DNA from 3 places in the Massilia timonae genome. Region 1 is predicted to be linked to each of the others. Evidence: predicted binding sites of a transcription regulator. Region 1 holds the regulator's gene; each other region holds the start of a gene.

Region 1 (9,711 bases):
GTGATCTGATGAGCGACACGTTTATCCCGGCCATCACCCCATTGGCCCATATGGAGCGCGCGGCGCGCGTCAAGGTCATGATCTTCGACGTCGACGGCGTGCTGACCGACGGCAGCCTGACCTACGGCCCGGAAGGCGAAGTCACCAAGACCTTCAACGTGCTCGACGGCCTGGGCATCCAGCTGCTGAACAAGACCGGCGTCCAGACCGCGATCATCAGCGCGCGCCTGTCGCCGATCGTCGTCAAGCGCGCGGCCGATCTCGGCATCTCGCACGTCCACCAGGGCATCCACGACAAGCGCATCGGTTTCGCCAAGCTGTTGGAAGCCACCGGCTTCACGGCGGAGCAGTGCGGCTACATCGGCGACGACGTGATCGACCTGCCGCTGTTCGCGCGCGTCGGCTTCGCCGTCGCGGTGCCGTCCGGCCACCCGGAGGTGCAGCACCGCGCGCACTACGTCACGAAAAACGCCGGCGGGCGCGGCGCGGTGCGCGAGGTGTGCGACCTCGTGATGCGCGCCCAGGGCACCTACGACCAGGCGCTCGCGCCGTACTTCGCCTGAGGCTTTAAAAATGGCTACCGTCGTCATCAACAAGCGCACCGCCCACCGCTGGAATCTCCTGGCGATGATCGTCATCGGCACCTTCTTCGCCTTCGGCAGCTTCTGGCTGCTGCAACTGATGCAGGGGTCCGACATCGACGCCCAGCTGGGCGGACCGCCGGACGAACCGGACTACATCGTCGAGAACTTCTCCTTCGTGCGCATGACCGAGAACGGCCAGCCGAGCTACCTGGTGTCGGGCAAGCGCCTGGAGCATATTCCGCGCGGCGACGTGTCGCACGTCGAGGCGCCGGTGCTGCGCGGCGTCGAGCCGGGCCGCCCGCCGATGACGGTGGTCGCGAAGAACGCGCAGATCCATCACCAGGAGCACCGGGTCGAGCTGATCGGCGACGTCGACCTGCAGCGCCCCAAGACCGCGCAGAGTGAATCGCTGCACGTGCGCACCCAGGCGCTCACCGTGCTGCCGGACGAAGAAATACTGAAGACCGATCTGCCGATCGACATGCAGCTCGGCGCGTCCAGCGTCAAGGGCACCGGCATGGTCGCCAACAATGCGACCATGCAGCTGCACCTGTCCAGCCGCGGCCAGATCGTCTATCCGCCACGCCAGCGCTGATCCTCCAGAAACGCCGCGTGCCAACCAGAGACCCGTATCCACCAACCATGAAAAAACTACTTGTCGCCGCCTTCCTTTCCCTGCTGTCGCTGACCGCGGCCGCCGAACGCGCCGATTCGCTCAAGGAAGCGGTCATCAACTTCGATTCGCTCGACATCGACGAGGTGACCGGCACCCGCATCCTGACCGGCAACGTGGTGCTGACCCGCGGCACCCTGGTGCTCAAGTCCGACCGCGCCCTGGTCAAGGAAAGCCCGGAAGGCTATATGAGCGTGACCCTCACCGCTGCCGGCGGCAAGGTCGCCACTTTCCGCCAGAAGCGTGACGGCGGTCCCGACCTGTGGGTCGACGGCCAGGCCGAGCGCATCGAGTACGACGAGCGGTCGGAACTGGTGCGCCTGTATTCCAACGCCGTCGTGCGCGAACTGGAAGGCGCGCGCATGACCAACCAGATCACCGGCCCCTTCATTTCCTACGACAACCGCAAGGAAGTGGCCACGGTGCGCAACGACGAAAGCGGCAAGAGCGTCGCCGGCGGCGGGCGCGGCACCCTGATCCTGGCGCCCAAGCGCGCACCCGCCGGAGGCGTCCAATGACGGCGATTCCGATGGAGCTGGGCGATCGCAGCACCCTGGTCGTCAAGGGCCTGCAGAAAAGCTATGGCAAGCGCCTGGTGGTGCGCGACGTGTCGCTGCAGGTCGAATGCGGTGAAGTGGTCGGCTTGCTGGGCCCGAACGGCGCCGGCAAGACGACGTCGTTCTACATGATCGTCGGCCTGGTGCCGTCGGACGCCGGCTCGATCGACATCAACGGCACCGACATCACCAGCCTGCCGATCCACCGCCGCGCCGTACTGGGCCTGTCCTACCTGCCGCAAGAGGCTTCGGTGTTCCGCAAGCTGACGGTGGAAGAGAACATCCGCGCCGTGCTCGAGCTGCAGAAGGACAACGGCAAGCCGCTGTCGAAAGACCAGATCAACGAGCGCCTCGACACCCTGCTGGCCGACCTGCAGATCGAGAAGCTGCGCGAGAATCCGGCGCTGTCGCTGTCGGGCGGCGAGCGTCGCCGCGTGGAAATCGCGCGCGCGCTGGCGACCAATCCGCGCTTCGTGCTGCTCGACGAACCGTTCGCCGGCGTCGACCCGATCGCCGTGATCGAGATCCAGCGCATCGTGCGCTTCCTGAAGGAGCGCCGGATCGGTGTTTTGATCACCGACCACAACGTGCGCGAGACGCTCGGCATCTGCGACCGCGCCTACATCATCAACCAGGGCGCGGTGCTTGCCTCCGGCCGTCCTGACGACATCATCGCCGACGAGTCGGTGCGCCGCGTGTACCTGGGTGAACACTTCCGCATGTGAGCGACGCCTAGATGAAACAGTCCCTGCAACTTCGCACTTCGCAGCACCTCGCGCTTACGCCGCAACTGCAGCAGTCGATCCGGTTGCTGCAACTGTCGACGCTAGAGCTGCACCAGGAGATCGAGCAGATACTGGGCGATAACCCCTTGCTCGAGCGGCTCGACGATCCGCTCGACCGATCGGTGCGCCTGCTGGCCGATGGCGCCATCAACAATGCGCCCGCCAATGGCGAAGCGCCGCCGGCGCCCGGCCAGCAGGCCGAGGGCGAGGGTGCGCCGGCGCAGGAGGGCGAGGGGTTCGAGGGCGGCGCCGACAACGATCGCGTCGATGCCGACTGGAGCGACGGCGGCGCGCCATCGTCCGGCGGCGGCGAGGACGAGGACGGCCGCCCGCAACTGGAAGCCTGCGCCATCACGCTGCGCGAACACCTGATGGAACAGGTGCGCGAAGCCATCCTGTCGGCGCGCGACCGTGCGCTGGCCGAGCTGGTGATCGATGCGCTGGACGACAACGGCTACCTGGAAGAGCCGCTCGACGAGATTCACGCCAGGCTGCCCCAAGAACTCGAGATCGAGATCGACGAATTACGCTGCGCGCTGGCGCTGGTGCAGAGCATGGACCCGGTGGGCGTCGGCGCGCGCAGCGCGGCCGAGTGCCTGGCGCTGCAGATCCGGCGCATGCCGGGCGTGCCGCTGGTGACGCGGCGCATGGCCCTGACCATCGTCGAGGGTTACCTGAGCTGGTTCGCCCAGCGCGAGTACAGCAAGCTGAAAAAAGCGCTCGACTGCGACGACGAAGACTTGCGCGAGGTGCAGGCCGTGGTGCGCCAATGCAATCCGCATCCGGGCGCGGCGTTCGCTTCGAACGTGTCGGACTACGTGGTGCCGGACGTGATCGTGCGCCGTTCCAAGAGCGGCTGGGCGGTCACCCTGAACCCGGACGTGATGCCGCGCCTGCGCGTGAACAGCCTGTACGCGAGCCTCCTCAAGCAGGGCAAGAGCGAAGCGCAGATGGGCGCGCAGCTGCAGGAAGCGAAGTGGCTCATCAAGAATATGCGCCAGCGATTCGACACCATCCTGCGCGTGGCGGAGGCGATCGTCGAGCGCCAGCGCAACTTTTTCTCCCATGGCGCGGTTGCCATGCGGCCCCTTGTTTTACGTGAGATAGCTGATACACTAGGCCTACACGAGAGCACAATTTCTCGTGTCACAACGCAGAAATACATGCTGACCCCGCACGGCATGTTTGAGTTGAAGTATTTCTTCGGCAGCCACGTTGCCACCGAGGCGGGAGGCGAAGCATCCTCGACGGCAATCCGTGCGCTCATCGCACAATTGACAGGAGCAGAAGACCCTAGGAACCCATTGTCCGACAGCAAGATCGCGGAGATGCTCGGGGAACAAGGCATGGTCATCGCGCGCCGGACGGTTGCAAAATACCGTGAAGCCCTCAAGATACCCCCTGTAAGCCTCCGCAAGTCCTTGTAACTGCGCCGTCCACACCCGTCGTGCCTTGTCGCGTTGGTGTGGTCCACACGGTGCAACCTTTTCAAAGGAGTGTGTATGAACCTCACAATCAGTGGCCATCATCTCGAAGTAACCCCCGCCATCCGTGAATACGTTCAGAATAAGCTCGAGCGCATCATTCGCCATTTCGACCAGGTGATCGACACCCACGTCTTCCTGGCCGTCGACAACCTCACTGAAAAAGAAAAAAGGCAGAAAGCAGAGATCAACGTCCAGGTGTCGGGCAAGACCCTGCACGTGGCAAGCGTCGCGCAAGACCTGTACGCCGCGATCGACACGCTGATGGATAAGCTGGACAGACAGATCCTGAAACACAAGCAAATGCTGAAGGACCATAGCCGTACCTCGATCAAACGCCTGCCGGAAAACGGCGGCGAAGACGCTGCTGTCGCCTGATCAGGCGCAGGGCTCACACTAGCTAAGGGCGTCTGAGGGGACGCCCTTTTTGCATCCAGCTCCCCGATATGACGCGTTTCGTGTGTTCGGTAAAATGCATGTCTCTCCATTACGGATTACGCCATGACCGACCACGTCCTGACCCGCGTCGCCAACCGCACCGGCATCATCACCCTGGACCGCCCGAAGGCGCTCAATTCGCTGTCGCTCGAGATGGTGCGCGCGCTCACCACTGTGCTGCACGCCTGGCGGCATGACGGGCAGGTCGACGCGGTCGTACTGACCAGCAGCAGCGAGAAGGCCTTGTGCGCGGGCGGCGACATCCGCTTCTTCCATGAGGTCGGCCATGCGACGCCGATGGGCGGCAGCGCGCTGCTCGAGGATTTCTTCACCGAAGAATACGCGCTCAACCACCTGATCCATTTCTACCCAAAGCCCTACATCGCCATCATGGATGGCGTCGTGATGGGCGGCGGCATGGGCATCGCCCAGGGCGGCCCGGATTGCGGCCTGCGCATCGTGACCGAGCGCACGAAGATGGCCATGCCCGAGGTGAACATCGGCCTGTTTCCGGACGTCGGCGGCAGCCACTTCCTGTCGCATGCGCCGGGACAGCTCGGCAACTACCTGGGCCTGACCGGGCTGACGATCGGCGCCGCCGACGCGCTCCATATCGGCCTGGCCGATGTCTTCGTGCCGGGCGCCGAGCTGCCGGCCCTGCATGCCCTGATCGCGTCCACGCCCGGCGCTGACCTGCCGGCGGCGATCCGCGCTTTCGCGGCGCCGTTCGCGCCGCAGGCGGGCAACGGCGAACTGCAGGCCCAGCGCCAGCTGATCGATGCGCATTTCGGCGCCGCGTCGGTCGCCGCGATCATGGCTTCGCTCGAAGGCGACGAGACGCCGTTCGCGCAGCGCGCCCTGGCGGCGATGCGCCAGCGCTCGCCCCTATTGATGTGCGTGACCCACGAACTGCTGGCGCGCGGCGCGCAGCTGTCCGTGGCCGACTGCCTGCGCATGGAACGTTCGCTGGTGCGTCACAACTTCGCGCATGGCGAAGTGCTGGAAGGCGTGCGCGCGCTCGTCATCGACAAGGACAATGCGCCGCGCTGGAATCCGCCTTCGCTCGATCAGGTGACGCCCGACATGGTGGCGCGCTTCTTCGACCCGGTGTGGCCGGAGCATGCGCATCCGCTCAGGCATCTCGCATAATCCGCTGCGTGCATATCCATTTTTGCGTGACACCATATCGGTGAGGTGTGAACATCGGGTCTTCATGACCTGAAAGGAAACCCGATGCGCCTGCGTGCCTTGCTGATCTCGATGACCTTGTCCTGCGCCGCCGCCGCGCAGGATTACCAGCCGGCCTTCGATCCGAGCCGGCTCAAGGGCCCCGCGACGGGGCCGGTCAACGAGATCATGGTGCTCGGCTCGCCCCACCTGGCGCACCTGCCCAAGACCTTCCAGACGTCGAGCCTGGCCCCGCTGAACGACCGGCTCGCCGCCTGGAAGCCGCAGGCGATCGCGGTCGAGGACCGCTCCGGGCCGCAGTGCGATTTCATGCGCCGCTACGCGGCGCGCTACCAGGAGGCGGTCGACGGCTATTGCTGGGATACCGCGCCGGCCAGGGCGGCGACCGGGCTCGACGTGCCGCAGGCCACCGCCGAGGCCGAACGGCTGCTGGCCGCCTGGCCCGCGGCGCCGTCGGCGGCCCAGCGACGGCGCCTGGCGGCCGTGTTCCTGGCCGGCGGCGAGGAGGCGTCGGCCGTGGTCCAGTGGCTCCGCCTGCCGAACGCCGAGCGCCGCGCCGGCGACGGCCTGGATGAGGTCCTGGTCGCACGGCTGCAAAAGCTCGCGGTTCATCCCAACGAAAGCGTGGCGATCGCGGCGCAGCTGGCGGCCCGGCTGGGGCATGAGCGCGTGTATGCGATGGACGACCAGACGGCAGGCCGCCCCTACGCCGATCGCAAGGCGGCCGGCGAGGCGATCATGAAGGCCTGGGACAATCCGGCCAATGCCAAGCGCAAGAAGGAGGACGAGATCCTCGACCGGGGCGTGGATACTCCGGAAGGCCTGCTGGCGATGGTTCGCGCCTACAATTCGCCGGCCCACGTCGCGGCGAGCTTCGAGATCGATTTCGGCGCGGCGCTGAACGAGCCGTCACCGCAGCGCTTCGGCCGCGCCTACGTCGGCTACTGGGAAACGCGCAACCTGCGCATGGCGGCGAACATCCGCGACGTGGTGGGCGTCATGCCGGGCACGCGGCTGCTGGTCATCGTCGGGGCTTCGCACAAGGGTTACCTGGAAGCTTATCTGCACCAGATGCACGATGTGCGGGTCGTCGATACGGCGCCGCTGCTGCGGTAAATGCTGCACATGAAAGATGAAGTCATCCCGCGTGAGTCGGGCATCCCTGCAAGCCGCGGTGAGAATGCGTGAGCTTGGGCGGCATCTTCTTGTGATACTTTCAGACTTCCATCAACGATGACAGCTCCACATGATTTTCTGGCAAACCGTGATTTCCGAATACCGCGCGCTTGCGCCGTTCGTGAAAGCCTCCCTGGCCATCGGCGCCGTATCCCTCGCATTCCTGGTCCCATATCGCGTGGGTGAGAGCGTGGGCGCCGCTGCCTACTACTTCTTCAATAGCTGACCAGCGACGACGAGATCACGCAGCCGGATTCTTCGGCTGCTCCCGATGCCGCACGATCACCCGCTCGGTGTCGCCAAAATAGGCGCCGAGGTGTTCGGCCATGTACACCGAGCGGTGCTGGCCGCCGGTGCAGCCCACCGCCACCGTCAGGTAGCTGCGGTTGTCGGTCTTGAACGAAGGCAGCCACTTGGCCACGAAGTTGCGGATGTCGGCCAGCATCTCGATCGCGCTCGGCTGGGCGTCGAGGAAGTCGATCACCGGCTGGTCCTTGCCGGTGAGGGGGCGCAGGGCCAGGTCGTAGTACGGGTTCGGGATCGCGCGCACGTCGAACACGAAGTCGGCGTCGAGCGGCACGCCGACCTTGAAGGCGAACGACTCGAAGAACAGGGTCAGCGGCGCATGGGCGACCTCGGCCAGCTCCTTGATCCAGGCGCGCAGTTTATTGGCCGAGAGTTCCGAGGTGTCGATCACGTGGCCCAGGTTCTCGATCGACGACAGGCGTTCGCGCTCTTCGGCGATGCATTCGATCAGGGTGCGGCGCGAGGCCGGGTTCTCGCCCGGCCGCAGCTCGTGCGACAGCGGATGGCTGCGCCGCGTTTCGGAAAAACGCGCGACCAGCGAATGCGTGCTCGAGGTCAGGAACATGACCTTGACCGCATGGCCGTCCTCGCGCATGCGGCGCACGCTCACCGGCAGTTCGACCAGCGACTCGGCGCTGCGCGCGTCGACCGCGACCGCCATCTTGGCGGTGCCGGTTTCGTTGACCGTATTGACGAGGGCCGGCAGCAGCGCCGGCGGCAGGTTGTCGACGCAGTAGTAACCCGCGTCTTCCAGGACGTTCAGGGCCACGGACTTGCCCGAGCCCGAGATGCCGGTGATGAGGACGATGTGCATGCGGCGATGATACCGCAACCTTCACCCGATGGCACGCCGCCGCGCCGTCGATACCGGTTCCTCAGTTGTTCAATCCGCGCTCATGGCCTGGCGCTGGCGCTCCATGAATTCCTGTAGCGTGTCGATGCCGCGCAGTTGCAGGATCGTGTTGCGCACCGCGGCCTCCAGCAGCACCGCGATGTTGCGGCCGGCCGCCACTGGAATGACGACCTTGCGGATCGGCAGGCCCAGCACGTCTTCGGTCGGGAAGTGGAAGGGCAGGCGCTCGACCTCTTCGTCCAGCGCGCCGCGCTTGACCAGGTGCACGATCAGCTTCAGGCGCATCTTGCGCCGCACCGCCGTCTCGCCGAAGATCGCCTTGATGTCCAGCAGGCCGAGGCCGCGCACTTCGAGCAGGTTCTGCAGCAGTGGCGGGCAGCGGCCCTCGATCATGTTCGGCGCGATGCGCGAGAATTCCACGGCGTCGTCGGCGACCAGGCCGTGCGAGCGCGAGATCAGTTCCAGGCCCAGTTCGCTCTTGCCGAGGCCCGAGTCGCCCGTGATCAGCACGCCCACGCCCAGCACATCCATGAACACGCCGTGCATGATCACGCGCTGGGCCAGCTTTTTCGATAAATACACGCGCAGGAAGTCGATCACCTGCGCCGCCGGCAGCGGGGTCGAGAACAGCGGGATGTTCTGCTCGTCGCAGATGGCCAGAATGTCGGGCGGGGTTTCCAGGCCCTGGGCGATGATCAGCGCGGGCGGGCCGCCGCCGATCAGTTCGCCAACCACATGGCTGCGCGAATTGGCCTTGAGGCGGTGGTAGTAGTCGAGTTCCTGGTGGCCGAACACCTGGATCCGGCCCGGGTGGATCAGGTTCAGGTGGCCGACCTGGTCGGCGGCCGAGGCGGCGTCGCCGGCGATCTGGCGTTCACCGCCGGGAAAGCCCGCGAACCAGCCGAGTTGCAGGCTGTCGCGGTTGTCGTCGTACAGCCGTTGGATGGTCAGCGGAGACTGCAGCATGGGCATTGTCGTCGTCGCAAAATAAGGCGCGCGGCGTGATTGCCGCGCGTTTCACTGGACGTGCAGTTTAACCCAGAGCCTGGAGGCTGGGTTGCCAGTTGATAATGCGGTCATGCACCGATTTCGGATCGGGGTCGGTCGCCAGGGCGGTGCGCACCGACTCGTCGGAGAACAGCTCGGCGATCTCTGACAGGATCTCGAGGTGCTGCTGGGTGACGTGGTCGGGGATCAGGAGGAAGAACAGCAGGTTCACCGGCTGGCCGTCGGGCGACTCGAAGGGAATCGGCTCCTTCAGGCGCACGAAGGCGGCCAGCGGAGACTTGAGGCTCTTGCTGCCCTTGATGCGGCCGTGCGGGACGGCGACGCCATGTCCCAGGCCGGTCGAGCCCAGGCGTTCGCGCGCGAACAGGTTGTCCGAGACGATCGAGCGGGCGATGCCGCAATTGTTCTCGAAGATCAGGCCGGCCTGCTCGAAAGCCCGTTTTTTGCTCGACACTTCGATGTCGAGTTGCACGTTCTCGAGCGAGAGGATTTTGCTTAGGTTCGTCATAACGTGGGTGCGATGCACGCGTGGAGTGCTTGCGAGCACGGGATTATAGGCCTGTTTAGGGCCCGAGACACTCGAATTCGCGACAGTTTGGCCTTCTCGCCGAACGGCCGCACGATACCCGTCGAAACGGGATAAGCAGCTAGTTGATCTG
Region 2 (9,711 bases), 1.9 Mb from region 1:
TTTCCTCTCCGTCGTCGCACAAAAATATACACGGAGACAAACCATGCTCAAGCGCGCGCCTGAAGCCCTGGTTCCTGAAGAAAAAAGCATCGGTAATGCTCTCGGCTGGCGCGAAAAGCTCAGCTATGGCGTGGCCGATATGGGCTTCAATTTTTATTGGGCCAATATCGCGACCTTCCTGCTGATCTTCTACACCGACACGTTCGGCATCTCGGCGGCCCAGGCCGCCACCCTGCTCGCCTCAATCAAGCTGATCAACGCCTTCACCGACCCGCTGATCGGCGCCGCGGCCGACCGCACATCAACGCGCTTCGGCAAGTTCCGCCCCTACCTGGTCTGGATGTCGATCCCGCTCGGCGCCGCCGCCGTGCTCACCTACACCACGCCCGACCTCGACGCCGACGGCAAACTCGTCTGGGCCTACGCCAGCTACCTGGCGATGATGGTGTTCTACACCTGCGTCAACATCCCCTACAACGCGCTGTCCGGCGTGATGTCGGCCGACCCGCAGGAACGCTCCACCATCAACGGCCTGCGCTTCATCTTCGCCTTCGCCGGCTCCACCCTGGTGACGGCCGCCACGCCGGCCATGGTGGGGTGGCTGGGCGGCGGCGACGATGAACGCGGCTGGCAGCTGACCATGGTGGCCTGGAGCGTCGCCGCCGCGCTGATGTTCCTGATCACCTTCGCCAACACGCGCGAGCGGATCGCCCCGCCGCCCGGCCAGAAGAGCGACGTGCTGCGCGACATCCGCGACCTGGCCGCCAACCGTCCCTGGGTGGTGCTGTTCGTGCTGGCCCTGGTGATCATGGTGACCATCACCCTGCGCACCACCACCTCGGCCTATTACTTCAAGTACGTGGTCGAACGCCCCGAGCTGATGGCGAGCTTCGTGCCGACCTATATGATCTTCGCCGCCATCGGCGCCGCCTGCACGCCGCTCATGACGCGCTTCGTCGACAAGAAGGTCCTCATGATCGTCCTGATGAGCGCGACCGCCGTCTTCTCGGCCGCCTTCTTCCTGATCCCCGGCGACCGCATCGACCTGATGTTCGCGCTGCAGGCGGCCACCGGCTTCGTGCTCGGCCCCAAGTCGCCGCTGGCGTTCTCGATGTATGCCGACACCGCCGACTACAACGAATGGACCACCGGCCGCCGCGCCACCGCCATGACCTTCGCCGCCGCCACCTTCTCGCAAAAGCTCGGCACCGCGGTCGCGGTGAGCGTGATCGGCGCCGTCTTCACCGCGCTGGGCTATGTACCCAACGCCGCGCAGACGACCGGCTCGCAGGCCGGCATCGTGTGGCTGATGTCCTTCGTGCCGGCCTCGTTCGCCCTGCTGGCGGTGCTGGTCATGTGCTTCTATCACCTCGACGGCAAGCTGCTGGCGCGCATCCAGGCGGACCTGGCGGCGCGCAAGGCGGCGCCATGAACACACAGGAGTTTCCATCCATGCTGCACCCGCAAGACGACCGCTACGTGCTCACCAGCCCCACCGCGATGCCGCAGGCCGGCGGCTTCCTGTGGAACCGCAGGATGATGATCCAGTCGACCTGCCGCGGCTATGCCACCGCCCAGTTCATGCAGCCGGAGCCGAGCAAGTATTCGCATGCGCCGAACATGCAGGCCAAGTCCTTCATGCAGCCCGAGCAGCATTATTACGCCCACCATCCGGGCCGCTTCTTCTACGTGAAGGACGAAGACACGGGCGAACTGTTCTCGGCGCCCTACGAGCCGGTGCGCGCTAGCACCGACCGCTTCGAATTCTCGGTCGGCCGCCACGACCTGCGCTGGACCGTCGAGAAGTTCGGCATCCGCATCGACCTCGTTCTCGGCTTGCCGGTCGACGACGTCGCCGAGCTGTGGTCGATGGAAGTGACGAACCTGTCGGACCGCCCGCGCCGCATCAGCGTCTATCCCTATTTCACGATCGGCTACATGTCGTGGATGAACCAGTCAAGCGAGTACCGCCACGACCTGGGCGGCATCGTCGCCTCCAGCGTTACGCCGTACCAGAAGCTCGAAGACTATTTCAAGAACCGCCTGTTCAAGGACCGCACGGTGCTGCTATGCGAGCAGGCGCCGGACGCCTGGGAGACGGGCCAGATCGCCTTCGAGGGCGAAGGCGGCCTGCATGCGCCGTCCGCGCTGGCGGGCGAACGCCTGGGCTGCGGCGACGCGCGCTACGAGACGCCGGCCGCCGTGGTCCAGTACCGGCTGGCGCTGGCGCCAAACGAAGCGGCCACGCGGCGCTTCCTGTTCGGCCCCGCCTTCGACGATGCCGAGATCGCGTCCCTGCGCGACACATACCTGAGCGAGCAAGGCTTCGCCGCCGCCGCGCGCGACTACGCGGCCTATATCGCCGAAGGTGAAGGCGTGCTCCGGATCGCGACCCCAGACCGCGAGCTCGACAACTTCGTCAACACCTGGCTTGCGCGCCAGGTCTATTACCACGGCGACGTCAACCGCCTCTCCACCGACCCGCAGACCCGCAACTACCTGCAGGACAATATGGGCATGGCCTTCGTCAAGCCGGCGGCGGCGCGCGCCGCCTTCCTGCATGCGCTGAGCCAGCAGGAAGCCAATGGCGCGATGCCGGACGGGATCCTGCTGTTCGAAGGCGCGGAACTGAAATACATCAACCAGATCCCGCACACCGACCACTGCGTGTGGCTGCCGGTATGCCTGCGTGCCTACCTCGACGAAACCGGCGACGACGCCATCCTCGATGCGCCGGTCGCCACCCACGACGGCGACGTGAAAACCGCGTTCGAGCGCATCTCGCTGGCGATGGACTGGCTGTTGCAGCGGCGCGATGCGCGCAGCCTGTCCTATATCGAGCAGGGCGACTGGTGCGATCCGATGAACATGGTCGGCTACAAGGGACGCGGCGTCTCGGGCTGGCTGACGGTGGCGGCGGCTTATGCGCTGAACCTGTGGGCCGACGTGTGCGCCGCGCGCGGCGACGCCGCTTCGCTGGCGCGCTACCGCGCCGGCGCCGAGGCGATGAACGGCGCCGCCGAAGCGCACCTGTGGGACGGCGCCTGGTTCGCGCGCGGCATCACCGACGACGACGTCAAGTTCGGCGTCGCCAGCGATACCGAAGGCCGCATCTACCTGAACCCGCAAAGCTGGGCCTTCCTGTCGGGCGCCGCCAACGCCGAACAACGCGCGCTGATGTTGAAGGCGATCGACGAGCAGTTGCGCACGCCCTACGGCGTGCAGATGTTCGCGCCGCCCTATAGCAGCATGCGCGAGGATGTCGGCCGCGTCACGCAGAAGCATCCCGGCTCGGCCGAGAACGGCGCCGTGTACAACCACGCCTCGGTGTTCTACATCTACAGCCTGTACACGATCGGCGAAGCCGACCGCGCCTTCGACGCGCTGCGCAAGATGATCCCCGGCCCCGGCCTGGACGATTACCTGCAGCGCGGCCAGCTGCCGGTGTTCATCCCGAACTACTATCGCGGCGCCTACAAGGAGTATCCGCGCACTGCCGGGCGCTCGAGCCAGCTGTTCAACACCGGCACCGTGGCCTGGGTCTACCGCTGCCTGATCGAGGGGCTGTGCGGCCTGAAGGGCGACCTGAAAGGCCTGACGGTGGCGCCGCAGCTGCCGTCCGGCTGGGATGGCATGACGGTGACGCGGCGCTTCCGCGGCGCGACCTTCGAGGTCGACATCAGGCGCGGCGCGGTCGACCGGGTCGAGGTGACATGCGATGGTGTGGCCCTGCCTGCGGCCCGCGTCGACAACATCGAAGCGGGCCGCACCTACCGGCTCGAGGTAAGCGTGCCCTAGCTTACTGCATCGTGTGCGTCTGCTGCTGCGTATCCACCGCGAACCCGCGTTGCGCGTCCCAGTAGGTGAACCAGTACCGCACCACGTCCCCGATCTTCAGCCCGCCCGCCGTGTACGTGTTGTTGGCGCCGCTGAGCTGCATCCGCACATTCTGCTGCGGTCCGTTGTTGACGGTGTAGTGCACGTCGGCCCAGCCGCCGGTGGTGGTGCGGAACTGCAGCATCGTCGACGAGGTCTGGCTGACCGAGGTCGGGCCGCTCGGCTCCGGCTGCGGCGTGGCGCCGCCGCCGCCCGACTCCCACACGATGTCGTCGATCGCGAACTGGAAGCTCGATGACGGCAGCGCGCCGTCGATGCTCGAGATCATGAAGATGTCGTGAAGCGACTGCGCCGCAACCAGCGGCCCGAGCAGGGTCGAGACGGGAATCGAGGCCTGCGCCCACTGGCCGTTGCGCGTCAACCCATAGGCCGTGGTATTGGCCGGGAAGTTGACCCAGTTCTGGTTCGTGTAGGTGTCGCCGATGCCGATCCTGAAGCCGACGTTGGCCGGGATCCGGATGCGGAACTTGACGGTGCCGTTGGCGCGGTAGTTGCTCAGGTTGCGCGCCTGGCGCGCCTGGATGCCGCCGCCGAACCACTGGCCCGGCGTGGTGTAGTTCCAGGCGATGACGTTGCTGCCTTCGAACGGCGCGGTGTTGCCGGCGCCGGTGGAGGCGGCGTTCCACAGGAAGATGTCGGAACTCGTCCCTGCCACCAGCTTGTTGTTGACCGCCGTGGTGTCGGTGAACACGCCGAACTTGCCGGCTACTTCGGGCACGGTCTGGTCGCCCAGCTTCACCTGGCCCTTGCCGTCCATCTGGTAGACGCGCACGTAGTCGACGTACATGGTGGCGGGCAGCGGCGCCGTGACCTGGCCCGGGTTGGCGGCGTCGGTGAAGTTGCCGCCCACGGCCATGTTCAGCAGCAGGTAGAACGGCGCCTGCAGCGCGCTCGAATTGACCGGCAGCGGCGCGTTGTACATATTGTGCTCGACGCCGTTGTCGACCGTCGTGAAGCGCATCTGGCTCTCGTCCCAATAGAAGCGGTAGGTGACGAAGCGGTTCGCGAGCGAGTTCTGGGGCACGTACCAGTTCTTGGTCTGCCACGCGGTCGAGGCGGCGCAGCTTTCGTTGCCGGGCACGCAGGCGGCCTGCTGCCAGGTGATCACGTTCGAGCCGACGAAGTGGTTCGACGACGGCGCCCCGCCCTCGGCGCGGCCGGACGCCTTGTGGCCCATCTCCATGATGTCGATCTCGCCGTTGCGCGGCCAGGTCTGCGGACTGACGCCCAGCATCCACGCGGCCGGCCACAAGCCGGTGCCGAGGTTCGGCGTGGCCATGCGCACCTCGATCATCCCGTACTGCACCTGCACCTTGTTCTTGGTGTCGAGCCGGGCCGAGGTGAAGACATTGCTGCCGATCGTCTGGCTGCGCGCCTGGATCGCCAGCGCGCGCGTGCCCGATTCGAACGGCACGTTGACGATGCTGGCGTTGTTGGGGCTGTAGTACTGCAGCTCGGCGTTGCCGTAGCCGCACAGGCCGATCTGGCAGCCGTTACCGTCCTGCAGGTTCCACACACCGGTGTTCACGCTGTTGCCATTGAACTCCTCGGACCACAGCAGCTGGCCGATGACCGGGTTGGTCACGCTGGCCGCGGCCTGCGCGCCGCACGCCAGCAGGATGCTGGCGGCAACCACATGGAAAGGTTTCCATCTCGAGCGATGATTCTGGTTCTGGTTGTTCACGTCGACTCCTCTTGTTCTCACTACAAGAAAATGCGGCCGTGCCGGGATGGCCGTGCCGCGCCTCGCCAACTTGCCGTTGGTCTCGAATGCATGCGGATTCGTGCGGAATATGGAAGTTGGAAACCTTTCCAAACTGGAAAGAAAAATATAGTCCGATTCTCGCGAGGCGTCAAACGGATGTGAACGTTTCGTGTGCGATTATCCCGCCGGCATATGCATGCGACGGGGTGGAGGGCGCCGCGTCAGGTTCGGACGCTGGCGAGGATTTGCGCGACCAGCTGTTCCTGGCTGTCGCGGATGTCGAGGGTGATGCCGGCTTCGTCCGGCTGCAGGGGTTCGAGCGTATTCAGCTGGCTGTCGAGCAGCGATGGCGGCATGTAGTGGCCGGGGCGGTTGCTGACGCGCTCGAGCAGCAGGCCGCGCTCGCCGGCCAGGTGGGCAAAGCGCACGTCGCCGCCGGCGCTGCGCAGCAGGTCGCGATAGGCGCGCTTGAGCGAGGAACACGACAGCACTGCCCCGCCCTCGCGTGCGGCGAGCTTGTCGCGCAGGGTCAGGAGCCAGTCGCGGCGGTCGTCGTCGGTCAGCGCGGTGCCGGCCCTCATCTTGGCGATATTGGCCTGCGAATGGAAGGCATCGCCCTCGATGAACGGCACGCCAAGCGCGGCGGCCAGCTTTTCGCCGATGCTGGTCTTGCCGCAGCCGCTCACGCCCATGACTACCCAGGCCGTCCCCTTGTTGTCGTCTCGCGCTTGTGTCGTCATTGCCTCATGTTAACGCTAACATCAATACAGCCGATTGTAGCGCCTGGGCACGAAGGATGTAAAGCATCATGCACCACGGTTGGGCGGATGCGCGGCGCCGGTGCCTGTCGGCAGCAATCGCACACCCCGCCCGGCCGGCGCTTGTCAAGGCAAAAAGCGGTTTTCGTCTTTGAAATGAATGGCTTAACCCCACACGATTCCAGATGGCACAGGTCTTGCTGTCGACAATGCTCAGGCATGGTCACGCCCGCCTCGCAGTTTCACTTTTTGCGTCATCACCACTATCAGGGGTCTTCGCCAATGAAAGATGAGAATCTGTACCGTCCTTATTCGACCGAATCTTCCCTGACCGGCTGCGGCTGCGCTTGCGGCCGGCATGGTTCCCAGGACGAGCACGATCGCGAGGCGCAAGCCGCCAGGCTGCGGCGCGCCGGCGATGCCGAAGCGTTGTCGGGCGATTTCGTCGAAGCGGCCGCGGTGCGCGCCCTGTTTCCGCATGAAGCGACGCGCCGCAACCTGATCAAGGCGGTGGGCGCGCCGACGCTGATGGCGGCGATCGGTTCGCTGCTGCCGCTGGCCAGCCTGCAGGCCAATGCGATGGAAAAAACGGGCGCGCTCGAGAAGAAGGACCTCAAGATCGGCTTCATCCCGATCAACTGCGCCACCCCCTTGATCATGGCCGACCCGATGGGCATGTACAAGGCGCAGGGCCTGAACGTCACCCTCAGCAAGACCGCCGGCTGGGCGCTGGTGCGCGACCAGATGATCAACCGCGAGCTCGATGCTTCGCACTTCCTGGCGCCGATGCCGCTGGCGATGTCGATCGGCCAGGGCGGCACGCCGCAGCCGATGCGCGTCGCCACCATCCAGAACATCAACGGCCAGGCGATCACGCTCGGCCTCAAGCACAAGAACAACCGCGACCCGCGCAACTGGAAGGGCTTCAAGTTCGCGATCCCCTTCGAGTATTCGGTCCACAACTTCCTGCTGCGCTACTACCTGGCCGAGCACGGGCTGGACCCGGACCGCGACGTCCAGCTGCGCGTGACGCCGCCGCCCGAGATGGTCGCCAACCTGCGCGCCGGGAACATCGACGGCTTCCTCGGCCCCGATCCGTTCAACCAGCGCGCCGTGTTCGACCAGATCGGCTTCATCCACATCCTCACCAAGGACATCTGGAACGGCCATCCCTGCTGCGCCTTCGGCGCCTCGCAGGCCTTCATCGACCAGAACCCGAACACCTTCGCCGCGCTGTACCGCGCCATCCTGAACGCCACCGCGATGGCGCACAAGGCCGAGAACCGGGCCGAGATCGCCAAGGCCATCAGCAAGCCGGCCTACCTGAACCAGCCCGAGACCGTGGTGCTGCAAGCACTCTCCGGCCGCTTCGCCGACGGCCTGGGCAAGGTGCGCAACGAGCCGGACCGCGCCGACTTCGACGCCCTGCCCTGGTATTCGATGGCGACCTGGATGCTGACGCAAATGAAGCGCTGGGGCTACCTGAAAGGCGACGTCAACTACAAGGCGCTGGCCGAGCAGGTGTTCCTGCTGACCGATGCGCGCAGGCAGATGGCGGCCCTCGGCATGCCGGCGCCGGCCGCCGCGGCAAGCGGCTACCGCCCGTTCACGATCATGGGCAAGACCTACGATCCGGCCAAGCCGCAGGCCTACCTGGACAGCTTCGCGATCAAGCGCGCCTGAGTTGGAACGGAAGAATCCATGCACAAGCACATGAAGTTCAAGGCGGCGCTGCTGTCGCTGGCGCTGCTGCTGGTCTTGCTCGGCGTCTGGCACATCGCCACCGCGCCGCGCGCCACGGCGCCGGTGACGGCGATGAGCGCCGAGGAAGCCGAGTACGCCGCCCTGATGGGACAGGCGCCGGCCGCTGTCGATGCTACCTCGGCGGACCCGGCGCCCACCGCCGGCAGCGGCTTTCCCACGCCGTCGCAGTTCGCGCAGATAGCGGGCGGCCACCTGGCCGATCCGTTCTACGACCGCGGCCCGAACGACCGCGGCGTCGGCATCCAGCTGGCGCATTCTCTGGTGCGCGTCGCCCTGGGCTATCTGCTGGCGATGCTGGTGGCGATCCCGCTCGGCTTCGTGATCGGGATGTCGCCGCTGCTGTACCGCGCGATCGATCCCTTCATCCAGGTGCTCAAGCCGATCTCGCCGCTGGCCTGGATGCCGATCGCGCTCTACACGATCAAGGATTCGTCGATCTCGGGCATCTTCGTGATCTTCATCTGCTCGATCTGGCCCATGCTGATCAACACCGCCTTCGGCGTGGCCGGCGTGCGCAAGGACTGGCTCAACGTCGCGCGCACGCTCGAAGTGTCGCCGCTGCGCAAGGCCTTCCTGGTGATCCTGCCGGCCGCGGCGCCGACCATCATCACCGGCATGCGCATCTCGATGGGCATCGCCTGGCTGGTGATCGTCGCCGCCGAAATGCTGATCGGCGGGAACGGCATCGGCTACTTCCTGTGGAACGAATGGAACAACCTGTCGCTGGCGAACGTGCTGTTCGCCGTGCTCATGATCGGCGTCGTGGGCATGGCGCTGGACCTGATGTTCGCCGCCCTGCAAAAGAAGGTGACCTATGCCGAATGATCGCTTCGTCCAGGTCGACGGCCTGGCCAAGACCTACCGCGCCGGCCAGCCGCCGGTGTTCGAACAGGTGTCGTTCGCGATCGAGCGCGGGGAGTTCATCTGCATCATCGGCCACTCCGGCTGCGGCAAGAGCACCATCCTGAACGTGCTGGCCGGGCTCGAAGCGGCCAGCGCCGGCACCGTGATCATGGACGGCCGCGAAGTGACCGGCCCCGGCCTGGACCGCGGGGTGGTGTTCCAGAACCACGCCCTGCTGCCGTGGCTGAGCGTGGAAGACAATATCGGCTTCGCCGTGCGTTCGCGCCATCCCGACTGGCCGCGCGACAAGGTGCGCGAGCACGGCGCGCGCTTCATCGAGATGGTGGGCCTGAGCGCCGCGGCGCGCAAGAAGCCGGCCGAGCTCTCGGGCGGCATGAAGCAGCGCGTGGGCATCGCGCGCGCCTTCGCGGTCGAACCCAAGATGCTGCTGCTGGACGAACCGTTCGGCGCGCTCGACGCCCTCACCCGCGGCACGATCCAGGACGAGCTGCTGGGCATCTGCGCGGCCACGCGCCAGACCGTCTTCATGATCACCCATGACGTCGACGAAGCGATCCTGCTGGCCGACCGCATTTTCTTGATGAGCAACGGCCCCCGGGCGCAGATCGCCGAGATCGTCGTCAACACGCTGCCGGCCGACCGCAGCCGCGCCACGATCCACCGCGATCCCCAGTTCTACAAGATCCGCAACCACCTGGTCGATTTCCTGGTGCGCCGTTCGAA
Region 3 (9,711 bases), 2.7 Mb from region 1:
GGTCAGAGTAAAATTGTTTGACAACTTCAGTAAATCAATTGGTTAACAATTCGACTCTGACCCTAATTATTGGGCAATATCTCTGGTCTAGCTGAGAAATCGATGTCGAACTGATCGGCAATCCAAGAAATTGTTCGACAAATCGACTCTGACCCTCATTATTCGCGCCGTATTGCGCGCCATTTTTATTACGGGCAGAGAACTAGTTAGAATAGAGAACGATATTCATCGCTGATAGCGCTCGCACGGGCTAAAAACAAAGAGGGTCAGTGTCGAATTGTTTGCCAATTTTTGAAAATCAATTGGAAAATAATTCGACTCTGACCCTCATTATTTCGCTGCCTGATTACAGGCAGCTACTCATTGAGAATAGCTGCCGATCAAGCGGAGAAATTGCTCAATAATTCTACTCTGACCCTTATTGAGGGTTAGCTGCCGAAGTAGCGGCCGGCGCGGTGCCAGGCCATGACCATGCTGCTCATGGCGATCGCGCTCAGCGCGGACCAGCCGACCAGGTGCGGGGCCACCAGGCCCAGGGCCAGCAGCAGGATGACACCGTCGATCATGACCTGGGTGCGGCCGGCGTTGATGCCGTATTTCTTTTGCAGCCACAGGGTGACGATGCCGGTGCCGCCGACGCCCGCGCCGTGGCGCGCCATGGCCAGGATGCCCATGCCGCAGAAGGTGCCGCCGCCCAGCGCCGCCGCCACGGGGTGGATGTGGTCGATCACCAGCACGTAGGGCATCAGCTTGAGCAGGCCCATCACCAGCGCGCTGCCGGCCAGCGACTTGAAGGTGAAGAGCGGCCCCATGAACAGGTAGCCGAACAGGAAGAACGGCACGTTGATCATCATGAACAGCGTGCCCACCGACATCCCGCTCACGTAGGACGTCAGCAGCGCGATGCCGGCCACGCCGCCGGTGATCAGTTGCGCCGCCTGCAGCAGCACGATGCCGATCACGACGAACAGCACGCCGACGGCGATGCCGTAGACGTCATCGAGCGGCGAATGCGGCTTGACCACGACAGCACGCTGGGCCGGCGATGCCGGGCCCGGAAACATGACAGATTGGCTCATCAGCGCACCGCTGCATCGACGATGATGAAAGCGATCGCCACGCGAACGGACAGGGTCCGCCGGGTGGCCGTGCAGGGGGTAGCGACAAGCGACGAGCTGAAGTTCATGTTCCTTGCGATATGGTAGTAACAGGGATGGCGGCGCGCCGGGTGGGCGCAAATGCACGAAACGCACGGGGTATGGTGTGCTTCGGGTCGCTATTATCGCTCATGTTGCGGCGCAATGTCGATACGCCACGCATCGATGCGTATCAGATGAGAAACACCCGAGGGAACACCCTTGTGCAGCGCACTATCGCGGTGCGCGCAGCTACTATTCCGGTGCGGTTTCGACCAAAAGAATCCCTATTCCGGTGCCTGCATCGCCAGCTCGCGCTCCAGGAACTCGACGCACACCCGCACCTTCGCCGAATTGCCCAGCCGCTGCGGATACACCGCCCAGACATTGGCTTCCTGGGTGAAGTCGGGCAGCAGTTGCACCAGCCGCCCGGCATCGAGATGGGGCTGGGCATGCCAGCGCGAGCGCAGGATGATGCCGGCGCCGTCGAGCGCCCAGCGCAGCGCGATCTCGCCGTGGTTGGTCGACAGCGCGCCCGAGACCTTCACCGTTTCTTCGCCACCGCGCGCGCGCAGCCGCCACACGCCGAACGGGTGGTCGCGCTCCTTGATCACCAGGCAATGGTGGCCGGACAGCTCCTGCAGCGAGCGCGGCGCGCCATGCTGCGCAAGGTAGTCCGGCGCCGCGCACAGGATGCGGTGGTTCGCCATCAGGCGGCGCGCGATCAGCTGCGGCGCGATCTCGTCGCCGATGCGCACATCGAGGTCGAAACCTTCGGCCACCGGATCGACCAGGCGGTCGAACACCTCGAACCGGATCTGCAGCGCCGGATAAGCGCGCACCAGCTTGGCGATGGCCGGCGCCACCACATTGCGCCCAAAGCCGAAGCTGCTGCAGATGCGCACCCGGCCACTGGGCTCGCGGCGCCGCTCGGACACCTCGTCGACCAGGTCGTCCAGGCTGTCCAGGATCGCCTGGGCCCGCCCGAAGGCCTGCTCGCCCTCCTCGGTGATGACGACGCGGCGCGTGGTGCGCTGGAACAGCCGCACGCCCAGCGCTTCTTCGAGCACGCCGATGCGCTTGCTGACATAGGCCGCCGACATGCCCAGCTCGGCGGCGGCCTGGGCGAACGAACCCTTGCGCACGACGGTCACGAACACACGCAAGTCGGCATTCTCCAGCAGATTATTCACGTTACGTGTTCCTGGCGACCACGAAAGTCCATATTATAAACACAGTGTTTCGGATTATGCTGACCACATTCATCCAGCACTCAGGAGCCACGCCCCATGAAAACCCACAAGATCGCAGTCATCGCCGGCGACGGCATCGGCAAGGAAGTCATGCCCGAAGGCCTGCGCGCCCTCGAGGTGGCCGCCCGCCGCTTCGGCATCGGCCTCGAATTCACCACCTTCGCCTGGGCCGACTGCGACTACTACGCGCAGCACGGCAAGATGATGCCGGACGACTGGCGCCAGCAACTGGACGGCTTCGAAGCCATCTATTTCGGCGCCGTCGGCTGGCCCGAGACGGTGCCCGACCATATTTCGCTGTGGGGCTCGCTGCTCAAGTTCCGGCGCGAGTTCGACCAGTACGTCAACCTGCGTCCGGTGCGCCTGATGCCCGGCGTGCCCTGCCCGCTGGCCAACAAGAAGCCGGGCGACATCGACTTCTACGTGGTGCGCGAAAACACCGAAGGCGAATACTCCTCGGTCGGCGGCAAGATGTTCGAAGGGACCGAGCGCGAATTCGTGTTGCAGGAATCGGTCTTCACCCGCCACGGCACCGACCGCATCCTCAAGTACGCCTTTGACCTGGCCCAGCGCCGCCCCAGGAAACACCTGACCGCCGCCACCAAGTCGAACGGCATCTCGATCTCGATGCCCTACTGGGACGAGCGCGTGGCCGCCATCGGCCAGCAGTATGGCGACGTCAAATGGGACAAGTACCACATCGACATCCTGTGCGCGCGCTTCGTGATCTCGCCCGAGCGCTTCGACGTGGTGGTGGCCTCGAACCTGTTCGGCGACATCCTGTCCGACCTCGGCCCGGCCTGCACCGGCACCATCGGCATCGCGCCATCGGCCAACCTGAATCCGGAACGGACCTTCCCTTCGCTGTTCGAACCGGTGCACGGCTCGGCGCCCGACATCTACGGCAAGAACATCGCCAACCCGATCGCGATGATCTGGTCCGGCGCGATGATGCTCGAGTTCCTGGGCCAGGGCGACGCCACCTACACCGCGGCGCACGACGCCATGCTGGCCGCCATCGAGAAGTGCCTGGTCGAGGGTCCGCGCACGCCGGACATGGGCGGCTCCGCCAACACCACCGAAGTGGGACAGGCGGTCGCGCGCTATCTCGACGCCTAGAAGCGACCTGCCCAGCCGGACGAGGGCTATTTTTTCGACATGCTACGCTGGCCCCAACGATCAATCGAAGGAGCCAGCAATGACAGAGCAAACCCATCGCCCCCTGGCGCTGATCACCGGCGCCTCCAGCGGCATCGGCTACGAACTGGCCCACCAGTTCGCGGCCGACGGCCATGACCTCATCATCACCGCCACCACGCAGGCCGGCCTGGACGCCGCGGCCGACGAGCTGAAAAGCCGCGGCGCGCAAGTTGCCACCGTGGTGGCCGACCTCACCGAATTCGACGGCGTCGAAACCCTGTACGCGGCGGTGCGCGCCGCGGGCCGCCCGCTGGCCGCCGCCGCCCTCAACGCCGGCGTCGGCCTCGGCGGCCGCTTCGTCGGCGGCACCGACCTGCAACGAGAGATCGCGATGATCCAGCTGAACACGATCTCGCAAGTCCACCTGACCAAGCGCATCCTGCCCGACATGGTCGAGCAAGGCGCCGGCAAGCTGCTGTTCACCGCCTCGATCTCGGGCACCATGCCGACGGCGTACGAGGCTGTGTATGGCGCGACCAAGGCCTTCCTGGTGTCGTTCGCCGAAGCGGTCAAGTCCGAACTCAAGGACAGCGGCATCGAAGGCATTACCATCACGCTCTTGATGCCGGGCCAGGTCGACACCAATTTCTGGCCGCGCGCCGACATGCTGACCAACAAGCTCGGCGTGGGAGAAAAGGCGTCGCCGGCAAAGGTGGCCGCGGAAGGTTACGAAGCCCTCAAGGAAGGCAAGGACCGCATCGTCGCGGGCCTCGCCAGCAGCAAATTCATCGGCAACGTCGTCAACAACCTGGCCCCCGACACCGTCAAGGCCGACCTGCATGCGGCCCAGGCCAGGCCCGGGTCGGGCCTGAAGGATTAACGACGAGGTCCGCTCAATCGGTCAAACGCCGCATCTCCGCAATCAGGTCGGCCTTCCCTTCGAACCCGATCCCCGGCAGGTCCGGCATCGTGATGTAGCCATTCTCGACCTTCACCCCATCCGGGAAGCCGCCATACGGCTGGAACAGGTCGGGATAGGACTCGTTGCCGCCCAGCCCCAGCCCGGCCGCGATGTTCAGGGACATCTGGTGGCCGCCGTGCGGAATGCAGCGGCTGCTCGACCAGCCATGCTGGCGCAGCATGTCGAGCGTGCGCAAATACTCCACCAGCCCGTAGCTCAGCGCGCAATCGAACTGCAGCCAGTCGCGGTCCGGACGCATGCCGCCGTGGCGGATCAGGTTGCGCGCGTCCTGCATCGAGAACAGGTTCTCGCCGGTGGCCATCGGCTTGTCGTAGTAGTTGCGCAAGGTGGCCTGCAGCTCGTAGTCGAGCGGGTCGCCGGCTTCCTCGTACCAGAACAGGTCGTACTGCGACAGCGCCTTGGCGTAGCGGATCGCGGTGTCCAGGTCGAAGCGGCCGTTGGCGTCCACCGCCAGCTTCTGGCCATCCCCCAGCACGCTCAGGATCGAATCGATGCGGCGCAGGTCTTCGTCGAGCGAGGCGCCGCCGATCTTTTTCTTGACCACCGTGTAGCCGCGATCCAGGTAGCTGCGCATCTCGTCCTTCAGCTTGCCGTGGTCCTGGCCCGGGTAATAATAGCCGCCGGCCGCGTAGACGAACACTTTACGATCCGGCTCGCCGTTGCCATACCGCTCGGCCAGCAGCTGGAACAGTGGCTTGCCGGCGATCTTGGCGGTCGCGTCCCACACCGCCATGTCGATGGTGCCGATGGCCACCGAGCGCTCGCCATGCCCGCCCGGTTTCTCGTTGGTGAACATCGCCTGCCACACCTTGTGCGGATCCAGGTTGTCGCCGTCGGCATCGAGCAGCGACGCCGGATCGGCCTCGAGGATGCGCGGGATGAAGCGCTCGCGCATCAGCGTGCCCTGGCCGTAGCGGCCGTTGGAATTGAAGCCGTAGCCGATCACCGGCTTCCCGTCGCGCATGACGTCCGTGACGACGGCGACCACGCTCAGCGTCATCTTGCTGAAGTCGATGTACGCGTTGCGGATCGGGGAGCTGATCGGGACGGTTTTTTCGCGGATCTCGACGATTCTCATCTGGTGTTCCTTCGCTTGCGGTTGTACGAGCCACCAGATTATTCGCTCCAAAGGCGGTTATGATTGAGGCGGATTCACTAGATTCTTAACCTGCGGTGAAAAACGACCTCGCTTCCCACCTCGAATTCTTCGTCCTGCTGGCGCGCCACGGCAACCTGTCGGCGGCCGCCCGCGAACTGGACCTGACCCCGCCGGCCGCCACCAAGCGCCTGGCCCAGCTCGAAGAACACCTGGGCGTGCGCCTGGTGAACCGCACCACCCGCACCAGCAGCCTGACGCCCGAAGGCGAAACCTATCTGCACTATGCGACCCGGATCCTGGCCGACCTGCGCGAGATGGAAGAAGCGGTGTCCGGCACGCGCTCGGTGCCGCGCGGCCTCTTGAGGGTGAACGCCCCGCTCGGCTTTGGACGCACCGCCATCGCGCCGCTGGTGTCGAGCTTCGCCCAGCGCTACCCGCAGGTCGAGGTGCAGCTCGACGTCACCGACCGCCCGGTCGACCTGGCCGCGGGCGGCATCGACCTCGCGATCCGCTTCGGCGAACTGCCCGACCAGGGCCTGGTGGCGCGCCGCGTCATGTCGAACCGACGCTTCCTGTGCGCCTCGCCGCGCTATCTGGAGCAGCACGGCGAGCCACGCACGCTGGAAGAACTGGCGGCGCACCGCTGCATCGTGCACCGACAGAACGACGACGCCTACGGCGTCTGGCGCCTGGTGCACGAGGGACGCAGCGTCTCGGTGAAGGTCGGGGGCACGCTGTCGAGCAACGACGGCGACATCGCCCTCGGCTGGGCGCTGGACGGACACGGCATTCTGGTGCGCTCGGAATGGGACCTGAAGAAGTACGTGGACAGCGGGCGCCTGAAGATCGTCATGCCCGGCTACGTGCAGCCGGGGGCCGACCTGTATCTGTATTACCGCAATCGCCGCCACCAGTCGGCGCGGGCGCGCGCCTTCATCGACTTCCTGCTCGACCGGTTCGGCGCCGGCGGCGGCATCGCCGACTGAATCGCCCTGTCGGACTGCTTTACAGGCAAGCGGCAAATCTCATCGGGAAGTCGCCAAGTCCTTGATCGTAATCAGATTAATTTTTTGGCATGCTACTTGCTCCCTGCCCGGTTTCCACTCAACCAGGGAGAGACAACATGATCAGAAAAATGATGGTGGTCGCTGCAGGCCTGCTGGGCGCACTGCCGGCATGGGCGGGCTACGTGCAATACAATTTCAACGGTCCGCTGACCGGCTATTTCGTGCAGCACGATACCGATGGGTCCATCGCCGACTTCCGGTTCGGGGTGCCGATCCAGGGTGTGGGCAGGCCCTTCCAGATGTCGCTGTCGCCGCAGTGGTCCGAGGGCAGCACCCGGATCACCGCGGTCAGCACGCATTTCCTGCAAGACGGCCCGACCAATTTCAGCATCTACAGCGACTTCGGCGGTGACCAGACCACCTGGTTCGGCATCACGTTCGCCTACGATCCGTCCGGCATCCTGTACTACACTGCCGACTACGCCAGCTCGATCTATCTGGCCAGACCCGAGGGCTCTGGATTCGAAAGCTTCTCGGGAACCCACCGTGGCACCGTGTCGCGGGGAACCCTGGAACCGGCTTACGAGCAGTGGCTCGACTATAACGGCGGCTACCAGGAGCACGTAAGCCGCATCGTCCCGCAGTACATCGGCCCGAACGAGGTGCCGGAACCGGCCAGCCTGGCGCTGCTCGGCCTCGGCCTCGCCGGCCTGGCGGCCAGCCGCCGCAAGCGCTGAGCATCAAGCGCCGCCGGTCACCAGCATGGTGACGGCGGCCGCCAGCAACACCGTGCTGAACGCCACCCGCAACAGGCGTGGCGGCAAGGTGTGCGCCAGGTGCACGCCCCACGACACGGTCAGCACGCCGCCCAGCGCCAGCGGCAGGCCGACCTGCCAGTCGACCGCGCCGCTGTGGCCATACGTGGCCAGCGCCACGAAGGCGCCCGGCACCACCAGCGCCAGCGCCATGCCCTGGGCGCGCGTCTGCGGCATCTTGAACAGGCTCACCAGCGCCGGCACCACCACCATGCCGCCGCCGATCGTGAAGAAGCCCGACACCGCGCCGCTGGCGATGCCGATCGCCGGCATCAACCGGCGCGGCACTTCCTTCACGGGCGGGGGTGGCGCGCCGGTCTTGCGCCGCGACGGCCAGCCGAAGTACAGCGCCAGCGCCAGCAGGAACAACGCGAAGGCGTAGTGCAGCACGTCGGCGTCGATCGCCACCGCGAAGCGCGCCGCCAGCCAGGCGGTCCCGATCGAGCACAGGCCGGCCACGCCGACCGAGCGCAGGTCGACCGGATGCTTCTGGTGATAGCGCCAGAAGCCGATCGCCACGTTCGGCGCGATCATCACCAGCGCCGTGCCCTGGGCCAGGTGCTGGTTCATGCCGTACAACAGGCCCAGCACCGGAATGGCGATCAGGCCGCCGCCGATGCCCAGCATGCCGCCGGCGATGCCGAGCGAGGCGCCCAGGCCGAAGTTCAATGCGAGGTCGATCACGGAAATCATGGAGAAAGCCAAAAACGCGACGGCCCCTCGCAAGGGGCCGCCGGATGGGGAGGGTTAGCGCATTAGACGACTTGCGCGGCAGCCAGCGCCGTCATGTTGACGATGCGGCGCACGGTGGCGCTCGGGCTCAGGATGTGCACCGACTTGGCCGCGCCCAGCAGGATCGGCCCCACCGTCACGCCCTTGCCGCTGGCGACCTTGAGCACATTGAACAGGATGTTGGCCGCGTCCAGCGACGGCATCACCAGCAGGTTGGCGCTGCCCGCGTAGCCGGCGTCGATGTTGTAGATGTCGCGGATTTCCTGCGACAGCGCGGCGTCGCCGTGGATCTCGCCGATCACCGCCAGCTCTGGGGCCTGTTCGGCCAGCAGGGCGCGGGCTTCACGCATGCGGCGCGCCGATGGACGCTCGGACGAACCCTGCGACGAGTGCGACAGCAGCGCCGCCTTCGGCTCCAGGCCGAAGTGCTGCATGGCGTCGGCCGCCAGGCGGGTGATCGCCGCCAGTTCCTGGGCGCTCGGGGTCTCGTTGACGTAGGTGTCGGTGATGAACAGGGTCAGCTTGTCGAGCACCAGCGCGTTCATCGCGGCCAGCACTTCGGCGCCCGGCGCCACGCCGATCTCGTTCCGGACGTGTTCCAGGTGGCTGTCGTAGCTGCCGGTCATGCCGCAGATCAGGGCGTCGACCTGGCCCGACTTGAGCAGGCGCGTGCCCTGCAGCGTGGTGTCGCTTTCCGCCGCGATGACCGTGTAGTCCACGCCCGCCTGCAGGCGCAGGCCGGCCTGCTTGACGGCGCGCGCGATCGCGCCCTCGTCGCCGATCAGCACCGGCTGGGCGATGCCCTCGTCCACCACCGTCTGCACCGCGCGCAGCACGCGCGGCTCGCCCGCTTCGGCGTAGGCCACCTTGCGCAGGTTGGCGCGCGCCTTGTTGAACACCGGCTTCATGAAGAAACCGGTGTGGTAGATCATCTGGCCCAGCTGGTCGCGGTAGGCGTCCATGTCCTCGATCGGACGGGTCGCCACGCCCGATGCGGCGGCCGCCTCGGCCACGCGCGGCGCGATCGCCGCCAGCAGGCGCGGATCGAACGGCTTCGGGATGATGTATTCAGGGCCGAAGGTCAGGTCCTGGCCTTCGTAGGCCAGCGCCACCACGTCGCTCGCCTCGGCTTCGGCCAGTTCGGCGATCGCGGTCACGCAGGCCAGCTTCATCTCGTCGGTGATGCGGGTCGCGCCGCAGTCCAGCGCGCCACGGAAGATGTAAGGGAAGCACAGCACGTTGTTGACCTGGTTCGGATAGTCCGAACGGCCGGTGGCGATGATGACGTCCGGGCGCGCGGCCTTCGCCACTTCCGGACGGATCTCGGGTTCCGGGTTGGCCAGGGCCAGGATCACCGGCTTGTCGGCCATGGTCTTGACCATGTCGGCGGTGAGCACGCCGGCGGTCGAGCAGCCCAGGAACACGTCGGCATCCTTGACGATGTCGCCCAAGGTGCGGGCATCGGTCGCCTGCGCATAGCGCGCCTTGTTGGCTTCCATGTTCGCTTCGCGGCCCTGCCAGATCACGCCCTTCGAATCGGTGACGTA

Evidence for each region. The regulator sigma-54, encoded in region 1, starts transcription at its own class of promoters, with help from an activator protein. The targets are predictions, from matches to a motif close to TGGCANGNAANCTGCTTT.
Region 2: the regulator sigma-54 is predicted to act here: its motif matches at 6,547-6,564, upstream of LO55_RS13010 (CmpA/NrtA family ABC transporter substrate-binding protein).
Region 3: the regulator sigma-54 is predicted to act here: its motif matches at 6,682-6,699, upstream of LO55_RS27035 (PEP-CTERM sorting domain-containing protein).

What each region holds. Positions count from the first base shown of each region.
Region 1 is NZ_JRYB01000001.1:1,135,523-1,145,233, reverse strand. Features, by position in the region: gene LO55_RS05060 (KpsF/GutQ family sugar-phosphate isomerase) at 1-9, shown strand, start outside; gene LO55_RS05055 (KdsC family phosphatase) at 9-563, shown strand; gene lptC (LPS export ABC transporter periplasmic protein LptC) at 574-1,179, shown strand; gene lptA (lipopolysaccharide transport periplasmic protein LptA) at 1,227-1,775, shown strand; gene lptB (LPS export ABC transporter ATP-binding protein) at 1,787-2,539, shown strand; gene LO55_RS05035 (RNA polymerase factor sigma-54) at 2,551-4,026, shown strand; gene hpf (ribosome hibernation-promoting factor, HPF/YfiA family) at 4,102-4,461, shown strand; gene LO55_RS05025 (enoyl-CoA hydratase/isomerase family protein) at 4,585-5,670, shown strand; gene LO55_RS05020 (DUF5694 domain-containing protein) at 5,755-6,825, shown strand; gene LO55_RS26625 (hypothetical protein) at 6,956-7,111, shown strand; gene rapZ (RNase adapter RapZ) at 7,127-8,005, opposite strand; gene hprK (HPr(Ser) kinase/phosphatase) at 8,075-9,010, opposite strand; gene LO55_RS05005 (PTS sugar transporter subunit IIA) at 9,078-9,560, opposite strand.
Region 2 is NZ_JRYB01000001.1:3,025,416-3,035,126, reverse strand. Features, by position in the region: gene LO55_RS13030 (MFS transporter) at 44-1,432, shown strand; gene LO55_RS13025 (GH36-type glycosyl hydrolase domain-containing protein) at 1,453-3,798, shown strand; gene LO55_RS13020 (glycoside hydrolase family 16 protein) at 3,800-5,581, opposite strand; gene LO55_RS13015 (gluconokinase) at 5,824-6,342, opposite strand; gene LO55_RS13010 (CmpA/NrtA family ABC transporter substrate-binding protein) at 6,643-8,043, shown strand; gene ntrB (nitrate ABC transporter permease) at 8,062-8,949, shown strand; gene LO55_RS13000 (ABC transporter ATP-binding protein) at 8,939-9,711, shown strand, end outside.
Region 3 is NZ_JRYB01000001.1:3,859,296-3,869,006, reverse strand. Features, by position in the region: gene LO55_RS16585 (YitT family protein) at 429-1,079, opposite strand; gene LO55_RS16580 (LysR substrate-binding domain-containing protein) at 1,424-2,329, opposite strand; gene LO55_RS16575 (tartrate dehydrogenase) at 2,426-3,508, shown strand; gene LO55_RS16570 (SDR family NAD(P)-dependent oxidoreductase) at 3,588-4,409, shown strand; gene LO55_RS16565 (mandelate racemase/muconate lactonizing enzyme family protein) at 4,423-5,589, opposite strand; gene LO55_RS16560 (LysR family transcriptional regulator) at 5,685-6,596, shown strand; gene LO55_RS27035 (PEP-CTERM sorting domain-containing protein) at 6,734-7,354, shown strand; gene LO55_RS16550 (sulfite exporter TauE/SafE family protein) at 7,358-8,125, opposite strand; gene LO55_RS16545 (NADP-dependent malic enzyme) at 8,188-9,711, opposite strand, start outside.